3 regions of the Halomonas sp. KHS3 genome follow, and region 3 is predicted to be linked to each of the others. Evidence: predicted binding sites of a transcription regulator. Region 3 holds the regulator's gene; each other region holds the start of a gene.

Region 1 (6,497 bases), on a different contig from region 3:
TCAGGTTGAGGTTATTGATGGCTTTAAAACCATCGAAGCTCACGGTGACATCTTCCATGTAAAGAATCGGCCCATGGCGAACGTCCACCGGCGAGGCTTGGGGCGCCATAAAATCGAACACCCGGTCACGCTGGGACAGCGATTGCAGCAAACTCATGCGGAGGCCTCCTTGGACGTGTGTTGATGGTCAGGATCCGTCGTTTGTTCCTCGCGTTTACGGCGCTTGAGGTAGCGAAACAGCCCCGCGACACCCTTGGGCAGAAACACCGTGACCAGTACGAACATCGCACCCAGGGCAAACAGCCAGGCATCGGGCATGACGCCGGTAAAGATGGTTTTGGCGTAGTTAACTAAAATGGCGCCAATCACCGCGCCATACAGCGTGGCGCGACCACCCAGGGCGACCCACAGGACAATCTCGATGGAGAAAATCGGCGAGAATTCACTGGGGTTAATGATTCCCACCTGAGGAACATAGAGCGCTCCCGCCAGGCCTGCGAGCATCGCCGAGACCACAAAGACGAAGAGTTGAAAGCGCTCGACCCGATAGCCGAGAAAACGCGTGCGCGCTTCGGCATCGCGGGTGGCCACGCTCACCCGGCCCAGCTTGCTGGTCACAATCGCACGGCACAGGATATATCCCAGCGCCAGCGCAACGCCGGTGGCCAGGAACAACCCTAGGCGCGTGGCGTCGCTGCGCAGGTCAAAACCGACGATCTCGCGGAAGTCAGTCAGGCCGTTATTACCGCCGAAGCCCATCTCGTTGCGGAAGAAAGCCAGCATCAAGGCAAAGGTCAGTGCCTGAGTGATAATCGATAGATACACCCCGGTGACCCGTGAGCGAAACGCCAAAAAGCCGAATACCAGTGCCAGCAGCCCGGGGGCCAGCAGCACCATGGCAAAGGCGAACCAGGCCATATCGAAGCCGTGCCAGAACCACGGCAGACTGTCCCAGTTCAGGAACACCATAAAGTCCGGCAGTACCGGGTGGCCGTAGGTGCCGCGGTCGCCAATCTGGCGCATCAGGTACATGCCCATGGCGTAACCGCCGATGGCGAAGAAGGCGCCATGCCCCAGGCTTAAAATTCCCAAATAGCCCCACACCAAGTCCACCGCAACGGCCAGCAACGCGTAGCTTAGGTACTTACCGAACAGATTGACCGTATAGGCGCCCACATGCAGCGGGTTCTCCGGCGGAACCGCCACGTGCAGGATAGTGACCAGCGCCAGCGCGGCGACCAGAACGCCCAAAAAGATCTGCGTGGAACGCTCGCTGAATGGGCGTGTTAGCCAAAAATTCGTCGATGATTCGGTCGTTAATGACATCGCTTAGCCCTCCGCAGCCCGGCCCTTCTGCGGGAAGAGTCCACGCGGGCGTTTTTGAATGAATAGGATGATGAAGACCAGCACGATAATTTTGGCCAATACCGCGCCTGCCCAGGGTTCCAGCACCTGGTTAATGACCCCCAGCGATAGCCCGGCCACCAGCGTGCCCCACAGGTTACCCACGCCGCCGAACACCACCACCATGAAGGAGTCGATGATGTAGTTCTGCCCCAGGTTGGGGCCGACGTTGGTGAGCTGGGAGAGCGCAACTCCGGCAAGCCCGGCTACACCGGAGCCCAGCGCGAAGGTCATGATATCCACACGAGTGGCACGAATGCCCATGGAGCGTGCCATGGCGCGGTTCTGCGTGACGGCACGCACCTCGAGCCCCAGCCGCGTGCGGCGCATGATCAGCATCAGGCCGGCAAACACCACCAGCGCAAAGCCGAGCACGTACATGCGGTTTAGCGTTAATGAGAGTGCATCGTTAACCACCAGTGAACCGCTCATCCACTCCGGGGTAATCACGGTGCGGTTAAGCGGTGAAATCACCGTGCGCACCAGCTGCTGCAGAATCAAACTGATACCAAAGGTCGCCAGCAGCGTCTCCAGCGGACGGCCTTTGAGGAACTGGATAACACCGCGCTCGATCGCCACACCAGCCAAAGCGGCGACCATAAAGCCCGCGGGAATCGATAGAATCAACGCCAGCCCAGGCTGGCCGGGCAGCAGCTGCTGCATCGCCCAGGTGGTGTAGGCGCCCAGCATCATCAGCTCGCCGTGGGCCATGTTGATCACGCCCATGACCCCGAAGGTGATCGCTAGGCCAATGGCCGCGAGCACCAGCACTGAGCCGAGGCTCAAGCCGAAATAGAGCGTTTCCAGACCACGATTGATTTTGAGCTGCTGCTCAATGCCCGCCAGAGAAGCGGCAGCGGCATTGGCGACGACGGGATCATCACTATTGGCTGCCCGGCTCAATGCCACGCGGGAGCGGGGGTGAAGGCTGCCGTCCAGCGCTTCGATCCCGGCCATTTCACCTGCTTCGGCGCGGTAGATCGCCACGGCTTGGGTCAGCCGATAGCGCACCTGCTCGTCCTCTTCCTGTTCGATCAAGTCGTCGAGGGTGGGCACCAGCTCACCATCTACTTCACCTAACAGGCGCTCGGCCGAGGTGCGGCGGCGCTCCACATTAGGCGAGTAGAGGTCAACTACCGCGATGGCACTGCGCAGTTGATTACGTAGGTTGTTGTTGATGCCGATACGCTCCAGATCACGACGGGACATCTCGCCCAGCGCTTCGCCGGTTAGGACATCGGCCACCGGCCAGTCCCGGCCGCGGTTATCGAGCACCAGCACAAAGCGGTCATCTTCGGTACGCTGCAAGCGGCCATCCAGCAAGGCCTGCAGCCAGTCTCGGGCGCGTTCGTCATCGCTTTGCAAAATGGCGGTGATCGCGTCGCCTTTGTCAGCGTAAGATTCAACGTCCAGCGCCTCTAACAACTCGAGCGCGGCGTCATCGTCGGCAGTATTCGTGGAGCTCGTTTGTGCTTGGGCGGTCACTGTGATGCTTAACAACAGTAGGCACAGCAGCCCTAAGGAAAGGAAACGCCTCATGGGGTTCTTCCTTTGGTTATCTAAGAGGGTAACTGAATATATCGGTGCCAGCGCAGGCTTCCGCGAGGGCGCTGTAAACCCATCCTTGGGCGCTACTTTTGCCATCCATGGCAAAAGACCCTCGCTTCAGCCTGCCCTAGCACCAGCGAGCGGGCAGTTTTAAAAGAAGTTATTTCCACTGCGATAGACGTGCTTACTCAGCGAGCGCCGCTTCGGCTTCTTCTGCTGCGGTGCTGCCACCGCACGAGCCGTTCACGACGTTGAAGTTGCCGCACTCCATCGGCTTGCGCCAATCGGCAATCAGGTCACGGGAGCCAGGCAGGTAGTCAGACCAGGCGTCGCCCGCCACGGTAGACGGCGTCTGCCAAACGATATCGAACTGACCGTTGTCCTGAATCTCACCGATCAGCACCGGCTTGGTGATGTGGTGGTTGGGCATCATCGCCGCATAACCGCCGGAGAGGTTAGGTACGGTCACACCGATAATGGCGTCTTTCACCGTATCGACGTCTGTCGTGCCCGCTTTGCGAACCGCTTCGGCCCACATATTGAAGCCGATGTAATGCGCTTCCATTGGGTCGTTGGTCACTGCCATATCGTCGCCGGTGTACTCAATCCAGGCATCGATAAAGTCGTAGTTGTCATCGTTATCGACGCTCATGAAGTAGTTCCAGGCAGCCAAGTGGCCTACCAGCGGGCCAGTATCAATACCGGTAAGCTCCTGCTCACCCACAGAGAAGGCGATGACGGGAATATCGGCAGCGTCGATACCCTGGTTGGAGAGCTCGGTATAGAACGGCACGTTGGCGTCGCCGTTAACCGTCGAGATTACGGCGGTCGGTTTACCCTCTTCACCGAAGCGGCGAATTTCTGCCACGATGTTCTGCCAATCGGAGTGACCGAACGGCGTGTAGTTGACCATGATGTCCTCATCCGCAATGCCGTGTTCATCCTTGAGGAAGGCCTCGAGGATACGATTGGTAGTGCGCGGGTAGACATAGTCGGTACCCACTAGCGCAAAGCGCTCGATACCGACTTCGTTGATAAGGTATTCAACCGCAGGAATCGCCTGCTGGTTAGGCGCTGCGCCGGTGTAGAAGACGTTTTCAGAAGACTCTTCGCCTTCATACTGCACCGGGTAGAACAGCAGCCCGTTGAGCTCCTCTACGACGGGCAGTACGGATTTACGCGAAACCGACGTCCAGTTGCCGAAAATCACGTCCACTTCTTCCTGGTCTAGTAGCTCCCGGGCGCGTTCGGCAAACAGCGGCCAGTTAGACGCGGGATCAACCACCACGGCTTCTAACTGACGGCCGAGCAAACCACCGGCTTCGTTCTGCTGCTCGATAAGCATTTCGACGGTGTCTTTGAGGACGGTCTCACTAATCGCCATGGTGCCGGAAAGCGAGTGCAGGATACCGACTTTGATCGAGTCATCGTCTTGGGCGACGGCCTGGGTGCTGGCACCCATGACGGCAGCAGTGAGTAGAGCCGTCGCGAAACGGCCACGTGACAGGAATGAGAGTGAGTGTGTCGAGCGTTTTAGAATGGTCACTTGAACCTCCTTGCACCCCTTTTGTCCGGGGCTTGTTGATTGGCTTCGCACTCGGGGTTGTTGTGTTAGCTACCCCAATACGTCCACTAGCCATTAACACCTGCAAGGGGTGCGCCAGATTGGCACAAAGTTGTCTTATAGCTATCTAATCAGCCACTTAATAATCATCAGAAAATCTCGACTTTCTCAATATGCACCAAAATAAAGCGCAGAAAAGCAGCTAAAGCACCCTGCCAATGCACCAATAAGATTCGGCGCACCAATTAGATACGCGGGCTTTTAAAATACATAACAGCAACCCAGTGATTACTTATCAGTTACAGAACCACTCTTTGTTACCCGTCAAAAACGGAAATAAAAAAAGAGCGCCGACTTTCGTCGGCGCCCCGTTGCTCAACATTACTTCTTTAAGTATTTAATCGCTTTCAGGCGAACCTGAATTGGGGGTTGCCTTCATACCACGACGCAGCAGAGGGCCCACAATATAAGGCAGGATCAAGCCCAATCCAGCAAAAACCCAAAGGCCGATAGCCAGACCGCTATCCCAAAGAATCATCCAGTCGCCATCAGAGATATCCATGGCATGGCGCAGATTCTTCTCCATCTCTGGCCCCAACAACAAGCCAAGAATCACTGGCACCAGCGGAATCTCAAGCTTGCGCAGGACATAACCACCCACCCCAAAGGCCACCATAAAGTAGAGGTCAAAGATGGTGTTACTGATCGAGTAGATACCCACGAAGGCAATCATCGTGACGATTGGCAGCAAGTACATCGGCGGCACGGACAGCAGCTTGACGAAGATGCCCACCAACGGAATATTAAGGATCAGCAGCAAAAAGTTACCGATCAATAGCGCTGCGATCACGCCCCAGACGATGTCGGCATTCTGGGTGAACATCAGCGGCCCAGGGGTAATATTGAGCGAAATCAACAACGCTAAGAGTACTGCAGTAGTACCACTACCCGGCACACCTAGGGTTAGCATGGGAACCAGAGCACCGCTCGAAGCAGCGTTGTTGCCAGATTCTGGAGCAGCCACACCACGCGGGTCGCCTTGTCCAAAATAGCCTTTCTTACCCAACACACGTTTTTCAAGGGTATAGCTGATGAAGCTACCCAACGAAGCACCAGCACCAGGCAGCACCCCGGCGACAAACCCTAGCACCCCACCGCGAAAACTGGTGGGAAGAATCTCGCGGATATCTTTCCAGGAGAGCGAAAGTTTGTTGACCTTCATCTTCTCTTTACCACCGCCTGCACGCTCTTCGATGAAGAAGAGCAGCTCGGAAATGGCAAACAGACCGACGATAGCAATGATGAAGTCCACGCCTTCAAAAAGTTCGAGCACCCCAAAGGTGTAGCGCTGCACACCGGTATTGTCGATACCCACCGTGGCGATCATTAGACCAATACAGGCGGCAACCACTGTTTTGATGGGGTTTTTACCGGTAATACCGCCTAAGGTAGCGAACGCCAGCAGGAAGAGCGCAAAATATTCCGCAGGGCCGAACGTTAAAGCAAAGTTAGCCAACAATGGTGCCAGCAAGATCAAACCAATAGTGGCGATAAGACTACCGATAAAAGAGGCCACCGCAGAGATCGCCAGCGCCTCGGAAGCCTTGCCCTTCTGGGCCATAGGATAACCATCAAGACAGGTCATCATGGCCGGTTCATCGCCGGGAATATTTAACAGAATCGATGAGATACGCCCACCGTACATGGCACCCGCATACACTGACGTCAGCATAATCAGAGCCGTTTCTGGAGCGAGCCCTAAACTAAATGCCAGCGGTATCAGAATGGCCACGCCATTGGCAGGGCCTAACCCCGGCAAAGCGCCGATCAACGTGCCAAGAAAAGCACCTAGCAAGGCGAACATCAGGTTATGGGGTTGCAGAGCAACGCCAAAACCATCCATTAGGTAACCTAGAGTTTCCATCAGTTCACCTCCAGGAATGACAACAGACCCAGCGGTAAGGCGAGATCAAGTGCAAAA
Region 2 (6,497 bases), on a different contig from region 3:
GGGCAAGATAGGGTTTATCGCTATTACCAAAGCGCACTTCAAACGCCAACGCATCACCGAAGGGCGTTCCATTATTTCGCGGTATGCGCTGCACGATCTGCTCGGGCAGATGAAACACCACGTCTAGCTGCCCTGGCTGCTGGATCACCGCGACCGTTTCTTGAACTTGGACTATCTGGCGGTTATCCACTGGCACCTGGGCAATCACACCATCGTAAGGGGCGCGTAGCTTTGTATGCTCGACCTGCTCTTGGGCCTGTTCGAAGGTGGCCCGGGCGGCCCGCCACTCGCTTTCCGACTGATCAAACTGGGATTGGCTGACTGCCCCACGCTGCAGGGTGTAGCGCATGCGTTCTAGCGTTGCCTCGGCGAGCTCCAAGCGCGAGCGGGCGCTGTCCAGCTCGCTTTGCACATTGCGATCATCAATGCGCGCAATCACCTCGCCTTCGCTCACCTGTTGGCCGGGGCTCACATTGAGCTCCAATAATTCCCCGGCCATACGAAATGACAAATTGCTGCGCGTAGAGGCTTCCACCCGCGCGGGAAATTGCCGTAAGGCCGCAGCATTTGCCGACTGCAGTGTCATCAATTTTACCGGCCGTGTGGCATCAGTCGACTGCGCCTGGGGTTGCTCACAGCCCGTTAGCACAAGCAGAGCCAGTATGATGGGCAGTGAACGGAGAAGAGTAACGGGCACGAGTAGCTCCTTGATGGCGGTCAGTGATGATTTTCAAACCTGCATTCGGGACACAAGTTGAATAATATAGTCACTTCACTGACATTCATGAATGTCAGTGAAGTGTATAATAATCACTCACCCGCGACTTTGCTATCCATCACTGCCAAAATACCGCTTATTTTAATAATAGGAGCCGCTATGTCCCGTCGTAAGGCCGACGCCGAACGTACCCGAGAAATCATTCTGGACGCGGCAGAGACCACCTTTTTAGCCCAAGGCGTTTCGCGTACCACCTTGGCGCACATCGCCCAGGCAGCAGGCGTGACACGAGGGGCCATTTATTGGCACTTTGAAGACAAAGCTGCATTGTTCGATGCACTCTTGGAACGCGTGCGTGTCCCTCTGGATGAAATTGTCGATGAGGTGGTAGAACACCTAGGCTCAGCACCGGCAGACTGCTTACGCGACATTGCTCTACGCTCGCTGGCAGCCATTTCCCACGACCTGCCACTGCAGAGAGCAGCCACCATCGTGTTGCACCGCTGCGAGAAACTGGAAGAGGAGCACCCGCGGATTTGCATGATCACTCGACTCTCTGAGCACGCAGAGGCGCGAGTAGAGCAATTGTTTGAACAGGCCCAAATCGCTGGCACTTTACGCGCTGACTTAACCCCAGCCAGCGCCCGGCGCCAATTTCATGGCTTTTTGATTGGCGTCTGTTTCGACTGGCTGCAGGATCCCCAGCAGCATTCTCTGGCGGATGAGAGCAGTGGTATCGTGGAAACGTTAATGCGTGGTTTATTTAACACTCAAACCGTATGAACCTGCGCTAAATCTTAATCTATATTTATCTAATGCACTTAATCTGCGTTTATCTCGCGAGGGGTGGCAAAGTGCTCAGCCAAGACGGCACTCATTGGTACATTAAGCGTAATGTCTTTGCCAGGGAGAGGTTGCTGAAACCACCGTTCGTAAAGCAACGGCATTTCCGGACTGGTATAAATATGTTCGAGGGCTTTATTTACCTCTGCTGCAAAGGCATCGTCGCCCAATTGCATTAAAAAACCGAGAGGCTCTATCGACGTAATGGCTTCTTCGGAAAGCGCGTACGCGTCAGGGTGATCGGACTCAGCAATCATTGTGCTTAGTAATATATCATCCATTGCAAAAGCCGCTACGCGCCCATCAGCAACTAAATCAAACGCTTCCTGCAATGTACCTACGGGCACCACCGATAAATTCAGTTGGCGTTCTCGATTTACCTGATTAATCTGGCTGACATTGACGGTGCCACGCGCCACGCTCACGCTACGCCCGGCCAAGTCCTCCAAGGTGGTAAAGCCATTTTCCTTCAGGGCCACATAACGCACCGAGACAAAGAAATGGCTAAGTGCAAACTGCGCGCTCTGCCGCCGCTGTTGTGTATTAGTACTGGCATTACACTCAATATCGATATCGCCGCTATTGAGCAGTTGCACCCGGTTACTGGGTGTACGATACACATAGGCTATCTCAAGAGAAGGCAGACCTAACTGCACTTGCAGCTGTTTCGCTAAGCGTTGGCAAATATCGATAGAGTAACCGACGACGTTACCCTGACTATCTAAATAAGAGAATGGCGCTGTATCACCATAGCCAACCCTTAACACGCCGGTTGCTTCTATGCGTTCAAGCGAATCGATAGGTGTCGTTGCATGTGCTGCTTCTCCACCAGACATCATTACCAGCAAACTACACCACCCAAGCAATAAACTTCGGCGCATAACACACCTCCTCTACTCTATGTACTGCTCAGGATTGGCGAAAATAGCGGCAAGCGCTGGCGCTAGCGGCAAGTTCAATACTCGGTTATCGGGAGGGAGAGGCTGCAAAAACCATTTTTCATAAAGAGTGTGAATAGTTTCACTCTGATAAATGTTACGCAGTTCCTTATTGACCAGCTCAACAAAAACAGGATCATCAGGCGGCATCATTAAGCCATAGGGCTCGGCACTACTCAGTGTTGCTTGAGAAATATGAAAAGCGGCAGGGTCAACGGCAGACGAAACCAAACCTGCTAACAAAACCTCATCCATCACAAACGCGGAAGCCTGTCCTGAAGCCACCATATCAAAGGCTTCTTCATGATTACGGCTTAGCATTACCGATATTGCTAGCCCCTCGGTGCGATTGAGTTCGTTGAGCTGGGCAATATTGATAGTGCCCGTTGTTGATACCACGCTGCGGCCCGCCAAATCCTGCAAACTGTCCATATGCTGCTCGGCGAGGGATACATAGCGCGTTGCGGTCAGAAAATGAGGGTATGAAAAAGCGGCCTGACGGCGACGTTCAGGGGTATTGGTGGTCACTCCACACTCGATATCCACTTCACCATTACGTACTAATATGAACCGATTTGCAGGCGTTACCGGCACATAATTTACCTTGAGATCACCTAAGCCCAATGTTTCCTCCAGACCTTCGATGACGTTTAGGCACAGGTCAATCGCATAGCCTGTTGGCTGGTCGTTAACTAGGTAGGAGAAGGGGGCTTCGCTGGTACGATGGCCGATAGTAACCTCACCAGCAGACGCAATACGCGACAACGTCGGCGAGGAGGCGATCTCCTCACCAGCAGCGGCACCTTGCCACATCGCACTGGTCATTAATAACGCTACTAGCCACTTCATAGGCTTACCTTTGTTCAATGATCCCGGAATCCATTGTCATCCCTGCGGCATAGAGCATATAACGGTCGCGCCCTTTCGCCTTGGCCGCATAGAGCGCCAGATCTGCGTGACGCAGCAGATCGTGGCTATTGCGGCCATCAGCGGGCGCGGTTGCAATGCCAACACTCACTCCAATGTTAATTTCCTGGTTATTAAACTGATACGGTTCACGTAGAACAGACACAATTGCTTCTGCCAGTACTTTTGCCTCATTGGTGGCACTACGCACAACGCGTTGAATGATGGCAAACTCATCGCCACCAAGGCGCGCCACCAAATCATCGTCGGTCAGCAGCCCCTGCACCCGCTGACTAACTTCAACGAGCAAAGCATCACCCGCCGCGTGCCCCAGACTATCGTTAACTGCTTTAAAATGGTCAAGATCAAATAGCATGACATTAAATACGTCGCCTTGAAGCAGTGAGTGCACAGCGGTTTTTAAAGCATTATTTAATTGCACGCGGTTGGGCAATTTGGTCAGCTCATCATGATGAGCAAGATGCTGAAAGCGCAGCGCTTCGTCTTTAACTTCAAGTAAGTGTTCACGCTCAATGACTTTCTTACGAAGCGCATCTATGGCCTTTGCCATCCGGCCAATTTCATCGTTACGGTCGGTATAAGGCGTGCTGTCAGCAGTCTGGTTTTTAGCGATTTCGGTGAGCGACTTAATTAATACTGGCACGGGTGTAAATAACTGACGCATCAAAACAGTGACTAGCAGGGCTGTTGCGACCAATACCACCAGTAGCGCTACAAATGCTTTACTGATCAGATCATTACGCATCTGATACAGCCCACCTTTCTGGCCTATAGTGGCTACCAGCACGCCTAACAGTTGACCATCAGGAGTAACAATGGGCAGCGAACTAATGAAGTGCTCTTCATTGCCAATGCTGGCAAATCCAACATAAAAATCAACGGCATCCGCTTTTGTTTGCCATGTATCTACCGCCAAGTTGGCAGGTGAGTCTGATGGTGTGTTAAGCGCATCAGCCACTACGGTGAGAGAACCTTCTGATGACTTAGTGAACAGCCATACGTTGTTACGTGTTTGTGCACTTGCTAACGCTAATACATCAATCGGGCTAAACCCAGTTTCCAGAACCGACTCTTCATCGCCAATTGGGCGCTGGGAAATGATATGCGTGACTTGACCCGTGCCATCGGTCTTAACCGCCACGGACGTATAAATACGCCTAATAGTCGCGCTCACTATCTGGGCATTCACCTGCGCTTCGCGCAACCACTGCTCCCGAGCCCCACGCTCAACCATAAAAAAACCTGACAGCGCCCCCGTTACATACGCAAACAGCACGCCCATCAGCATAAACATCACCACCTTACCCACCAGGGTATGATGCCAAGGAAGTCTAGCCGCAGGCAGTGAAGCACTCCTATGCTGGGGTTCTGGCATCTACTCCGATTCCTTAATGGCTATAGCTGCAGCGGGCGTATCTGGACGTAATCACAATGAGCGAACATTTCTTTAACAAACAAGTTTTTTTGACCACTATTTTATTCGGCAAACGTACACAAACAATTAGGTTTTATTTACTAAAGTATCATTAAAATGAGTGGGCATGTCTTAAAAAATGACAAGCGTAATCATTCTTATTGCCCTACCCTTTTGGCATATCTCTTGCTTTATAAGTAGCTAACAAGTTTGCTGATTTATATTAGGAGAGCGTGATGCATCATTCTGACTATCCACTCAGTGAAGTCCCTACCAGCGCCCGCAAGGGCCTGCTATCTACCTCGGCAGTACTGCTTGGGTTTACGTTTTTCACCGCCACCATGTGGGCGGGCGGCACGTTAGGCCAAGCCTTTCCGATTGGCCAACTGCTATGGATCATAGCGATTGGTAACTTGCTGCTGGGGGTGTATGCGGCAGCCCTCGCCTATATTGCTTGTAAAAGCGGGCTCAATTCGGTGCTGATGGGACGCTTCTGCTTCGGCGAAAAAGGCAGCAAACTCTCCGACTTTATTCTCGGTTTTACCCAGATCGGCTGGTACGCCTGGGGCACTGCCACGATTGCCCTAGTGTTAGTACGCACCACCGGGATGCCTGAATGGCTGGAAATCCCCTTAATGGTGCTGTTTGGGTTTGGTTTCTGCGTGACCGCCATGATTGGCTATAAAGGTATGGACTGGCTGTCGCGCTTTGCTGTCCCGGCCATGATGCTATTTATATTGATCAGCCTGTTCACGGGGCTGGTGGATGTGCGCGGTTTTGCAGGGTTAAGCCAGCAAACGCCCACGGAGAGTATGAGTGTGGCGGCTGCGATTACCGTGATTATCGGTACCTTTATTAGCGGCGGTACCCAAGCGACTAACTGGAGCCGCTTCTCCAAAACACCGAAAATTGCCGTGATCGCGACCCTGGCGGCCTTTTTTGTCGGTAACGGCTTAATGGTGCTGACCGGTGCACTTGGCACCATGATTTACCAGCAGGCGGATATCGTGGATGTATTGATCGCTCAGGGCTTTGTCACCATCGCCGTGCTGATGCTGTTCCTGAATATCTGGACAACCCAGGACAACACTATCTACAACTTCGCCGTGGCGGGCTGTAATTTGCTGCGCACCGAAAAGCGCCGCCTGGTCACTGTGGGTGGCGCGGCGATTGGCACCGTGCTGGCAGTGGGCGGTATGTATAACCTACTCATCCCATTTCTGGTGTTACTCGGCACCTTTATACCGCCCATGGGCGGGGTGATCATGGCGGACTTTTGGCTCAAGCATAAAGGCCGCTACCCCACATTGGATAAAGCACAACTACCCGACTTCAACCGCCGAGGGTTAGCTGCGTATGCGCTGGGCGCCGGGGCCGCTTACTTCTCCCCGTTACTGCCACCACTGGTAGGTGTTGTAGTGGCAGCAGGAAGCTACGCCGTGCTGCTTCGTTTAAACCACGCTACGCTGAGCGATACGTTTCCCTCTACTGCGAAGTAATAAAATAAGTGAGCCTTGTTATATGAGCATGCAGATTCTTAACGCCCGTTTGCGCCAGCGTCCTGAGCTTTACCGACTTGAGATTGAGAACGGCACGTTCACAGCGATTACCGAGCAAGACACGCCGCAAACAGCGAGCGAAGGGCAGATTGATGCAG
Region 3 (6,497 bases):
CGTACGCTGCGCAGGCTAGGTGCTAAACGGCCGCCAACGGGCACCTTTCCGGTGCTGTTTGACCCATCGTTGGCCAGTGGCTTGATTGGCCACCTGCTCGGTGGGTTAGCCGGTGGTGCGCTTTACCGGCAGGCCTCGTTTTTGTGCGACCGGCTCGGTACACCATTGTTTCCCGACTGGTTTAGTCTCGAAGAGCGGCCAATGGAGATTGGCGCCACGGCAAGCTCACCGTTTGATGGCGAGGGCGTGCAAACGCGCAATAATCGCTTTATCGATCAGGGACGCATTGCCAGCTATATGCTCTCTTCTTACAGCGCTCGTCGTCTCGATATGCAAACCACGGGCAATGCCGGTGGGGCACGTAACGTGCGTTTAGCAACGCCACTGCAATCACGCGAAAGCTTGTTGCAAGAGATGGGGCGGGGTATTTGGGTGACTGAGTTGATGGGCCAAGGTGTCAACGGTGTGACCGGTGACTATTCCCGCGGTGCAGCAGGTTTTTGGGTCGAAAATGGAAAGGTGCAGTACCCGGTCGAAGAGTTCACCATTGCCGGAAACCTGGAGCGGATGTTTGCTGGCTTAGTAGGTATTGGCGATGACACTGATACCCGTGGCAGTGTTCACACGGGTAGCTGGTTGATTGATGCCATGACCGTGGCGGGGGACTAACAAGCCAAGCGGCGGCTTACTGATCCTCCTCAAAGCGGGCGTCGAACAGCGCTTGAATCGCTTCAAGCGCCTGTTCGGCGTCATCGCCTTCGGCGGTGATTCTAAGCTCGGTGCCACAAGGTGCGGCAAGCATCAGCAGTGACATGATATTGGCGGCGTCGGCGGCCTGTTGCTGTTTGTAAACGCGTATTTTTGCCGTGAACTGTTGGCCGCATTTGACCAGTTTTGTCGCCGCGCGAGCGTGTAGCCCGCGTTGATTGGTAAGTGTAAGTATGCGTTCTGGCACCCTGGTTCCTTTTCGCCGAGTGGTGTCATTAATGGATAGACGCGCTTAAGAGGTCTCTGGCCGCTCGTTAGGTGTGGAAGCGCTGACGAGGGGAGCGGCCAACTGTTCGCTTATGGTGTAGTGCAGACCCAGTTCGCGGTGGCGAAGTTGAACTTCGCCCATGCTAGGAGTCAATTTTTCCGCTAACTTCTCGGCCATATAGACCGAGCGGTGCTGGCCACCAGTACAGCCAATCGCGATAGTCATGTAGCTACGTTGGCTATTCTGGTAAGCGGGTAGCCAACGCTCTAGCCAGGCCAAGATGTCGTCGCTCATGGCATCAACAATCGGATAGCTGTTCAAAAAAGCCACGATTTCCGCGTCGCGGCCAGTGAACTGGCGCAGCGTTGGATCCCAGTACGGATTTGGCAGGCAGCGCACATCGAAGACCAGGTCGGCGTCTAACGGTACGCCGCGTTTATACCCAAACGATTCCAGCGTTAGCGTCAGCTTGTCGCGCCGCTGATGGGCTACTTGGTCGGTAATGCGACGGCGTAAATCGTGCACCGATAATCGTGATGTATCGATCAATAGATCGGCCAGATCGCGAATATCCTCTAGCGTCGTCTCTTCTTTATTGATCGCCTCTTCCAGCGTCATTTCGCTATCGCGGGTCAGCGGATGACGGCGACGCGTTGCTGAGTAACGCTCAAGCAGTATGCGCGCATCGGTGGTCAGGTAAATAACTTGAAAGTCGATTTTACGCTGGCGCAACTCGTCTAATAAAGAGGGCAGGCGCTCCAGAGCTCCCGGCAAATTGCGGGCATCAATACTCACCGCTAAATGTGCTCGGTCGCCCTGGTCACGCAGTTCATCCACCAACGACCCCAGCAACATAGCTGGGAGGTTATCAATCGCGTAGTAGCCAAGATCTTCCAGCGCTTGCAAGGCGATAGATTTACCTGACCCGGAGCGGCCGCTAATGATCACCAGTTGCATAGAGTCTCTCTTTGCTTTGATCAAGCTGCGTTGAGGGTGGTGAGCGGATAACCTGCTGTGATCTGCCCTGAACAGGGTTTCAGACCCTTAGGCCGCTGATTGCTCGCGAATTTTGGCGGTAATCAGCTCAAGCAGTTCGCGCTGGCTGGCTGCTTTACGCAGTTGCTGGCGCGTGTCCGCATCATTCATGATGGTCGCTACCTGACCCAGTAGTGAGAGATGCGTGTCATCTGCCTCTTCGGGTACCAACAGGACAAACACCAGATCTACCGGGTCGCCGTCGATAGCGTCAAAATCGATCGCTTCAGCCAGTTTCAAAAATCCAGCGATAGGGGCGTTGCAGTGGGGGCTACGCGCATGAGGAATAGCCACGCCGTTACCAATACCCGTACTACCTAAGCGCTCGCGGCCGATTAAACGGCTAAACACTTCTTGGCTGTCCAGGCTGGGGATATTTTGGGCGATAAAGGTGCTGTAAAACTCCAGCACCCTTTTTTTGCTGCCCCCGGGGACGTCGAACAGAACGCGTTCCGGGGGGAGTATGGTTTCCAACGTCATTGAATTAACGCACACCGGCGCCTTGGGCGCGAGCTTGTGCTTTTTCCTTGTGTTTAACGAGTTGACGGTCGATTTTGTCCGCTAGTGCGTCGATAGCGGCGTACATATCACTGTCTAGGGCTTCCGCATGTAAGTCAGCACCTGCGGCGTGCAGCGTACAGGCGGCCTGCTGGCGCTCTTTCTCCACTGATAAGGTGACTTGCACCGTAGTTATATTGTCGTAATGGCGCTCTACACGCTCAAGCTTCTCGTTGACATAGTCACGCAAGGCGTCAGTCAGTTCTACGTGATGACCAGTGATATTTACTTGCATTGACGTGCTCCTTATCCATCGGACTGTACTTCGATTGTAACCCTTTTTGCCGCGTTGCAAAGCCCTTGTCGAGAGTTTCCCTGAAACGTTAACGAAGTTAGCGCAAACGACGCCGTTCACTGGAAGAGGGAATGCCCATGGCTTCACGGTATTTCGCCACCGTACGACGCGCCACTTGAATCCCTCCTTCGCCTAATAGCGTCACTAAGCGGCTGTCTGAAAGCGGCTTGCCGGGCGGCTCCTCTTGAATCAGTTTCTTGAGTCGTGCACGGATGGCGGTGCTGGAGTGGCTGTCGCCATCTTGACCGCTCACCTGGCTTGAGAAAAAGTATTTGAGTTCAAACACACCACGGGGTGTATGGATATATTTTTGCGTCGTTACCCGTGAAATAGTCGACTCGTGCATCTCCACGGCTTCGGCAATGTCGGCCAGTATCAGTGGTTTCATGGCTTCTTCGCCGTGCTCTAAAAAGCCAATCTGGCGGGTAATGATTTCGCGACCAACACGCAGCAGCGTATCGTTTCGGCTAGAGAGGCTCTTGATCAACCAGCGCGCTTCCTGCAAGTGCTCTTTGAGAAACTGGTTGTCATCGCTTTTATCCGCACGCTTAATCAAGCTGGCGTAGTCGGGCTGAATGCGCAGCCGTGGCAGGGCCTCGGGGTTGAGCTCTAAATGCCAGCCTTCATTATCGTGGCGGACGACTAGATCGGGGGTGACATAGCTGTCATCGGTGTCGCCGTAGGCGCTGCCTGGGCGTGGGTCTAGGCTGCGAATAAGCAGGATGACATCGGCCAGCTGTTCGTCGTCGAGCCCTAGACGGCGTTTCAGCAGACGCATATCGTCTTTGCCAAGCGCTTCGAGAAACTGCCGCACCAAGCGGCGGGCGGGAACCAGCAGTGGCGTATGATCGGGGAGAGCGGCGAGCTGCAGCATCAAGCATTCACGCAAGTCACGGGCAAATATGCCGGTCGGCTCAAACTGCTGGAGCTTGAGTAGAATGGTTTCCACTTCGCGCTGGCTTAGCCCGTCAATGCCCTGGGCACGAAGCCCTTCACGGATGTCGTTGAGCGGCTGGGTCAGGTAGCCGTTGGCGTCTAGCGCGTCGATTAAACTTTCCGCGACAAGCTGCTCGCGAGCGCTAAAATCGGTCATGGCGAGTTGCCACAGCAGGTGGCCATGAAGGCTCTGCCCGGCTGCCTGGCGCTCAAAGTCGGGGCCTTCGCTGCTGCCCCCCTGGCTTCCCATATCTTGATAGGTATCTGACCAGTCGCTATCTACCGAGAGCTCAGTAGGGATGCTCTCTGACCACTCTTCTTCCTTAGGCTCGCTGACAGCCTGTTCACTAAATTCATCTTCCTGCTCCAGCATGGGATTGGCATCGAGGGCCTGCTGAATTTCTTGACGAAGATCTAGCGTAGAGAGTTGCAGCAGCGCAATGGCCTGCTGCAACTGGGGCGTCATGGTCAGCTGTGTGCCGATACGCAGTTGGAGAGAAGCTTTCATGACCATCTGAGAACCACTCGTTAATCAGAATGCTCCACCCTAGTGCGAGTGAGTGCTTGGCGCAAGTGCAATAAGCATGCCATTGGTCGTAAAGTTGTTTTAAAGCGCTATTTAGGGGCGATTAAGGCAAAAACATTACAGGCGAAAATCGGCGCCCAAATACACATCCCTTACTTTTTGGTTGGTGAGAATCGAGGCGGGCGAGCCACTGGCGATGATTTGCCCATCGCCGACGATATAGGCGATATCGCAAATGTCTAGTGTTTCACGCACGTTGTGATCGGTGATCAGCACGCCGATATGGCGCTGTTTCAGTGCACGAATGATGGTTTTAATCTCACCTACCGAGATGGGGTCAACGCCCGCAAAAGGCTCATCGAGCAGAATAAAAGCGGGCTCTGTGGCTAGCGAGCGGGCTATTTCTACACGCCTGCGCTCGCCGCCCGAAAGGCTCATGCCCAGGTTGTCGCGAATATGGGTGATATGGAAGTCTTCGAGTAGCGCTTCCAGGCGCTGTTCGCGATCGCTGCGGTTAAGCTCTTTGCGGGTCTCGAGTATCGCCATAATATTCTCGGCAACCGAGAGTTTGCGGAAAATAGACGCCTCTTGAGGTAGATAGCCAATCCCCGCGGCTGCGCGCTCGTGCATGGGGGCGCGCGTTAAATCCACATCGTCGATACCCACCTTGCCAGCGTCGGATTTGACCAGCCCAACAATCATATAAAATGAGGTGGTTTTGCCCGCGCCGTTGGGGCCCAAAAGGCCAACGACACTGCCTTGGGATATCTCCAGATTGATGTCTTTGACCACTCGGCGGCGTTTGTAGCTTTTAGCCAGGTGGTGGGCATAAAGGGTTTTGATCGGCGCAGTGTCAGCAGTGGCCACAGCTAGGCTCCCTATTGTTCAGGCTGAAGGGTCATGCGTATGCGCTGGGGCTCGCTGCCATCAACGTCAGAGCGCGCTTGAATCACTTCTCGGTCAATAAAATACTCAAGGCGACCGCCACTAAAGGTGTCCTCTTGCTGGGTCAGTTCGGCTTGGTCGATCAGCTCTACGCGACGCTCGGCGACGTGATAAATAATCCGCCGCGCCCAGCCTTCCGTGGGGCCTTCTTGCCCTTCGCCTTGATGGCGCAAGTAGGCGCGCTCACCGGTAGCGGTGGCTGTCGAGAGTTCGCCCGCGTCGTTGCGTTCGATCTCTACCCGCTCGCCGCGCAGTTGCATTTCGCCTTGGCGAATGTCCACATCCCCAGTATAAACAGCTGTGCCTGCCCGCTGATCAAGATCTAAACGGTCGGCTTCCACTTCCACTGGGGCCTGGGAAGATGAGTTGGTTTGGGCTAACACTGATAAAGGTATCGCTAAACCGAACAGTGCAGTGTAGAGCAGGGCTGGGGAAATCATGGCTTTCATGGCGGTTCCTATTAGCGTTGTGTGGCCGGGGGGTGCGTGCCGCGCACATTATCCGTTAAGCGAACCTGGCTGGTGTTAAGCCAAACGTCCATACGTGAAGCGCTCATTTGCTGCGGCGGTTGCTGCATCAATACCGGTGTGTCACTCCAGGCATGCTGCTCGAGGCCATCATAGTGCAGTAGCTCGGTATCTAGCTGCCAGCCTTCATCTGGTGCAAACAGTCGAGCCGAACCTGACAGCAGCAGGGCTTGGGTAGCGGTGTTGAGCGTGCCTACATCGGCGCTGGCCAGCCACTGACGGTTTTCGCTGTCATACAGTACTGCCTCGGGCTCTTCCGTCCAGGTTTCGCTGCGCTGCGGGGTATGGATAAGGCGCGGTGTTTTTAGCGACTGCATGACACTGCCGTTATCCCCGAATAGGGTAATCTCGGCATTTTCCAGCACGTGGCCAGGTTCCTGAGCCTGTGCTTCGGGATCGATGCTGGTGTCTTGAGGCCCGCGGGGGTCAAGCCATACCAGCAGAATCCCCAGCGCGATGACTAGCCCGGCTAACCAGAGGCGTACTTTAAAGCGTTTAAACATTTACGTGCGGCCGTGCAGATAGGTGTCGAGCACCGCGCCCCAGTGTCCTTGAGATTCAAGCAGCGTATCGCAGATCTCACGTACGGCACCGTGGCCACCCAGGCGTTCGGTAGTCCAGTCGGCGTGGGTATGCATATAGTCCGGCGCGTTTGGCACGGTAATGCCGACGCCGCAACGTTTGATAGCCGCTAGGTCG

Evidence for each region. The regulator sigma-54, encoded in region 3, starts transcription at its own class of promoters, with help from an activator protein. The targets are predictions, from matches to a motif close to TGGCACNNNNNTTGCTNT.
Region 1: urtA (urea ABC transporter substrate-binding protein) is a predicted target of sigma-54. The motif match lies at 4,598-4,615, and genes of this name have one in related genera.
Region 2: codB (cytosine permease) is a predicted target of sigma-54. The motif match lies at 5,016-5,033, and genes of this name have one in related genera.

What each region holds. Positions count from the first base shown of each region.
Region 1 is NZ_JWHY01000001.1:82,118-88,614, forward strand. Features, by position in the region: gene urtD (urea ABC transporter ATP-binding protein UrtD) at 1-157, opposite strand, end outside; gene urtC (urea ABC transporter permease subunit UrtC) at 154-1,326, opposite strand; gene urtB (urea ABC transporter permease subunit UrtB) at 1,330-2,943, opposite strand; gene urtA (urea ABC transporter substrate-binding protein) at 3,137-4,498, opposite strand; gene RO22_RS00385 (tripartite tricarboxylate transporter permease) at 4,914-6,440, opposite strand; gene RO22_RS00390 (tripartite tricarboxylate transporter TctB family protein) at 6,440-6,497, opposite strand, start outside.
Region 2 is NZ_JWHY01000006.1:7,340-13,836, forward strand. Features, by position in the region: gene RO22_RS14935 (efflux RND transporter periplasmic adaptor subunit) at 1-697, opposite strand, end outside; gene RO22_RS14940 (TetR family transcriptional regulator) at 878-1,501, shown strand; gene RO22_RS14945 (amino acid ABC transporter substrate-binding protein) at 1,540-2,442, opposite strand; gene RO22_RS14950 (amino acid ABC transporter substrate-binding protein) at 2,455-3,348, opposite strand; gene RO22_RS14955 (diguanylate cyclase domain-containing protein) at 3,353-4,630, opposite strand; gene codB (cytosine permease) at 5,077-6,339, shown strand; gene codA (cytosine deaminase) at 6,362-6,497, shown strand, end outside.
Region 3 is NZ_JWHY01000002.1:1,369,447-1,375,943, forward strand. Features, by position in the region: gene pmbA (metalloprotease PmbA) at 1-669, shown strand, start outside; gene RO22_RS08315 (HPr family phosphocarrier protein) at 686-955, opposite strand; gene rapZ (RNase adapter RapZ) at 1,001-1,933, opposite strand; gene RO22_RS08325 (PTS sugar transporter subunit IIA) at 2,021-2,491, opposite strand; gene hpf (ribosome hibernation-promoting factor, HPF/YfiA family) at 2,496-2,804, opposite strand; gene RO22_RS08335 (RNA polymerase factor sigma-54) at 2,902-4,314, opposite strand; gene lptB (LPS export ABC transporter ATP-binding protein) at 4,444-5,193, opposite strand; gene lptA (lipopolysaccharide transport periplasmic protein LptA) at 5,205-5,720, opposite strand; gene lptC (LPS export ABC transporter periplasmic protein LptC) at 5,732-6,301, opposite strand; gene RO22_RS08355 (KdsC family phosphatase) at 6,302-6,497, opposite strand, start outside.